One region of the Massilia sp. AB1 genome, then DNA from elsewhere that is predicted to be linked to it. Evidence: riboswitches for the same ligand, from Rfam matches in the RefSeq annotation. Region 1 holds a riboswitch; the other holds the start of a gene.
What was found. Region 1 has a riboswitch for glycine ahead of J8847_RS06140 (hypothetical protein). Riboswitches for the same ligand answer to the same signal wherever they lie in the genome.
Positions count from the first base shown of each region.

Region 2: it holds a riboswitch for glycine, as region 1 does, so the genes downstream of both, gcvT (glycine cleavage system aminomethyltransferase GcvT) here and J8847_RS06140 (hypothetical protein) in region 1, are expected to answer to the same signal.

Region 1 is NZ_JAGKSG010000007.1:24,387-26,581, forward strand. Features, by position in the region: gene J8847_RS06135 (hypothetical protein) at 21-473, shown strand; glycine riboswitch at 578-666, shown strand; glycine riboswitch at 669-766, shown strand; gene J8847_RS06140 (hypothetical protein) at 1,083-1,793, shown strand; gene J8847_RS06145 (C39 family peptidase) at 1,832-2,195, shown strand, end outside.
Region 2 is NZ_JAGKSG010000011.1:1,806-4,000, reverse strand. Features, by position in the region: gene gcvH (glycine cleavage system protein GcvH) at 1-190, opposite strand, end outside; gene gcvT (glycine cleavage system aminomethyltransferase GcvT) at 238-1,368, opposite strand; glycine riboswitch at 1,418-1,515, opposite strand; glycine riboswitch at 1,533-1,616, opposite strand; gene J8847_RS08665 (ATP-dependent Clp protease proteolytic subunit) at 1,950-2,195, shown strand, end outside.

The sequences.
Region 1 (2,195 bases):
TCTATGCCAAGGAGAACATGATGAACGATAGAAATAAGTCCACCCCGAAACGCGGCCGCGACGACGACCAGCGCCGAGGCCAGGCCCTGCGCGGCAGCGCGGATTCCGGCTCCGGCTTCGTGGCCGACGACAGCGCCGGCTACTCCAGCGTCGGCGGCCAGAACGAACAGCGCGAAGCCACGTCCGGGCGCTACACCAACTTCAACAGCGCTTCGCCGGAGAGCAATGTCGGCCCGGCCGGCGCGCCGCAAACCAGCCACGGCAACGCCGGCGGGCCCGTGCCGGGAGGCACGGTCGAAAAGGCAGAGGGTAGCCAGGGCCAGCAGAACCGCCAGCAAGACGAAGTCGCCATGGCCGGCGGCGGCAATCCCAGCGATGCGGCCGCCGCGGACGGCGGCCTGGGGAACCGGGCCGGCACCGACGACGACAGCGACAAGCTGGACCAGCGCCGGGACCGCGACGCGGGGCGCTGAGCCGACATGCAGACGCTGGTGCAAAAACAACAAGCGGGATAAAACCGTTGAGTTATTTGAAATAGCTGGGCTATCCTGTCTATACGACTGGCGCCCAGGCGCCGGCCGCGGTATCGGGAGAGACTGTCTATCCGACAGCGCCGAAGGAGCAACCGCCCCGGAATCTCTCAGGCAAAAGGACCGATACCGCATTCACACTCTGAAGAGCCGCCGGGAGACCGTCACCCGGCGCACCGAAGGAGCAAGCAGGCCCTACCTCGGCCTGCGAAATCTCTCAGGTCCAGCACAGAGGGGGTGCCGACGCGCAATGAGCGCGCGGATTCCCTTGTGACGCTTTTTGTGTCTGGATTTCATGCATACCGAACTTGACTCCGGCGCCCCTGGCGGCGCCGCGGCGCCGTGCGCGCCTGCGCAGCGCGCCACCGCCTTCCTTCCTCATCGCCAGGGCAGTTTCCCGACGCCGTCCTAGCGCTCGTCCCGGTTGTCCGGCACGCCATGCGTGTCCTTTTGCAGCAGCAGCAACAGACGCCCGCTCGGACAGGCGGGCCGCTTTTCACCTTCACATTCAAGGAGAAGTCGTCAATGCAAGCTCAACAACGGCAATACAGGATGGCTCGGGCAAGGCTCGCGGCCCTGGCGCTCGGCATCGGTCTCGGCCTGGCGGGACCCGCAGTACAAGCGCAGGCCGCCGATCCCGGCGCGGCGCGCCAGGCCGCGGCCGGCCAGTCCGCGGCCTTCGCCGCGGCCCAGCGCGATCTCAGCCAGTTCATCAACCACCAGCTCCAGCGCCCGGGCGCGGCCCCGGACGGCTTTCCGCTCGAGGTCCAGGACCTGCGCGCGCTGAAGGATGCGCGCATCGGCTACGGCTTCCCGGTCTACACCATCGATCCGGACCAGCTGATGCGCGGCCGCGGCAGCATGAAAAGCATGGCGCGCCACGCCCAGCAATGGCGCTTCGTGGTGCTGCTGGGCGAGCGCCCGATCGGCATGGCGACGGTGGAGCAGCACGGCGGCCGCTACCAGACGGTCGCCTACGGCGCCGCGGTCCTGTCCAGGGACCTCGACGCCCTGGTCGCCGCGCACGGCAATGCCGACCGCTCCAACCTGCGCCTGCTGCGCATCTACCAGGCCCGTTCCGACCTGCTCGAAGTCGAGACCGCCGGCGGCACCCGCTTCGCGCCCCTGTATTCCGCGCGCGCTTCCCTGCCCCTGCAGCGCACCGACGCCTTCGGCCGTCCGACCGCCGCCCTGGCCGACGAAGCCGAACTGCTGCCAGCCCTGCGCGCGGCGGTCAAGCGCAACCTGGACGAGCACCGCTGAGACGGCGCCAACGACAAGCACCCATACGGAGACAAATAATGAACCAACGACTGACAGGCCTGCTGGCCGCCGCGGCGCTGACCCTGGCCGCACCGAGCGCCTTCGCGCAGTGGCGCACCCTCAACGTTCCCCTGACCACCCAGGAACACAGCCAGTGGTGCTGGTCCGCGACCAGCAAGGCGATCCTGAACCTGTACAAGAAGACCCCGAGCCAGTGCCAGATCGTGAACTGGGCCTTCGGGATCAACTACGCGTGCGGGAACACGATCTTCGACTGGAGCAGCTACGCCAACCAGCCGAACTCCATGTACGGCACCAGCGGCAGCGTACAGAACATCCTGTCCGCCTGGGGCGTGCCGAACACCGCCTACAACGTGGCCTCGTCCTGGAGCAGCGTGGTGG
Region 2 (2,195 bases), on a different contig from region 1:
TGACCGACTCGACCACGGCGGCGTCGTCGCCGGCGGTGAAGGCCTTGCCGACCTGCGGCAGTTCGACGAACACGATGTCGCCCAGTGCGTCCTGCGCGTATTCGGTGATGCCGACGGTCAGGGTGCCGTCAGCCTCGCGGCGGACCCACTCGTGGGACTCGGTGTATTTCAGGTCGGTAGGGATGTTCATTAAAGGCTCCTGGTATGGGTGACGCGGTGATTATATTGCTTGTTCTTTTAGGCGGCGAGGACTTTGCCGTTACGCACGAACGGCAGCTTGACGACGGAAGCGGCCAGCTGCTTGTCGCGGATCACGACTTGCACGGTGTCGCCGACCGCCACGTCCAGCGGCACGCGCGCCAGGGCGATCGCCTGCTGCATGCTCGGGCTGAAGGTGCCGCTGGTGATCTCGCCTTCGTTGCCGGCGGCGCTGAGGACCTTCTGGTGGGCGCGCAGGATGCCGCCTTTTTCGCGCAGGATCAGGCCGACGAAGTTGGCTTGCTGGCCCTTGGCCTGCAGGGCGGCCTTGCCGATGAAGTCGCGCTCGGAGACCAGGTCGATGGTCCAGCCCAGGCCGGCGTCCAGCGGGTTCACGGTCTCGTCCATGTCCTGGCCGTACAGGTTCATGCCGGCTTCCAGGCGCAGGGTGTCGCGGGCGCCCAGGCCGGCGGGCTTGATGCCGGCGGCGGCGAAGGCGTTCCACAGGGCTTCGGCCTTGGATGCCGGGACGCCGATTTCGAAGCCGTCTTCGCCGGTGTAGCCGGTGCGCGCCACCATGACTTCGCCGAAGGCGGTGTCCGGGACGATTACGACGTTGAAGGGCTTGAGCGCTTCGGAAGCGGCCTTGGTCTCCGGCAGCACTTCCCAGGCCTTGGCGCGGGCGTTCGGGCCCTGGACCGCGATCAGGGCGATCGGGTCGCGATTTTCATCACTACTATCGCGGCGCTGGGTGATGACCAGGCCGGAATTCGTGGCGGCGTTCTGCTGGTTCATCCAGGCCACGTCCTTGTCGGCGGTGCCGGCGTTGACGACGATGCGGAACCAGTCTTCGCTGAAGAAGTAGACGATCAGGTCGTCGATGACGCCGCCTTCGGGATTCAGCATGCAGGAGTAGAGGGCCTTGCCCGGGACCTGCAGCTTGTCGACGTTGTTGGCCAGCAGGCCGCGCAGGAAGCTGCGCACGTTGGCGCCCTTGAGGTCGACCACGCACATGTGGGACACGTCGAACATGCCGGCGTCGGTGCGCACCGCGTTGTGCTCTTCGATCTGGGAGCCGTAGTTGACCGGCATGTCCCAGCCGCCGAAGTCGACCATCTTGGCCCCTAGGGCACGGTGAGCGGAATTGAGCGGAGTCGCTTTGAGCGTCATGGAATCCTCAGGGCAGTTGAATAGGGGTGCGGGCACGTCGCCGTGCGCTGTTTTCCCCTCTGTCCTTGGTACCTGAGAGATAGCGGCCTGGCCGCCTGCCCCTTCGGTGGGCCGCTTGTGTCGCGGCCGCTCTCCAGAGTTGAGCCGCCGCGCGATGCGCCGCCGCTCCTTGACCGGTCCTTTTGCCTGAGAGTTTGTGGGTAGTGCCCCTTCGGCGGCAGCGTGCTGCGCTCTCCCTGTCAAGACTGTGGAGGATATGCGAGAGGGCGGTTGCTGTCAACCAGCTAAGGGGGAAACCAGGGGAAGGAAGGGGCGGCCCCTACCCTCAGAACGTCGTTCCGGGACTCGGCGTCCCCCTCGGCCGGAACCCAAGTTCGTTGGGCAGCCGGCAGCCAAAACGTGGGCGGGAACGCGAGCAAACTTGGATCCCGGCCTTCGCCGGGATGACGTTGGTAGGTAGGGCGGTTACGCGGGCATTTCGATTCCTAAAAGCATTGCCGCGCACTATTGACGCACGGCATCCGGGCTCGCGGGCCGGTTTTGCTACACTTATCACACTCACTTTGCAGGCGGAAAAAACTATGAGCGAAGACAAAGCACAACAGGAAAAAACAGGCTGGTTCACGCTGTCTGGCGACGTCAATAGTGACATGGTCCACCGGGTCTTCGACGCGGTCGCCGCCATGACCGAGGACGGCATCGAGACGGCCCATGTCCTGGTGCAGTCCAACGGCGGCTATGTCAGCGACGGCCTGTGCCTGTACAACTTCATGGCCAGCTCGCCGATCAAGTTTGTGATGTACAACGGCGGGGCGGTGGCCTCGATC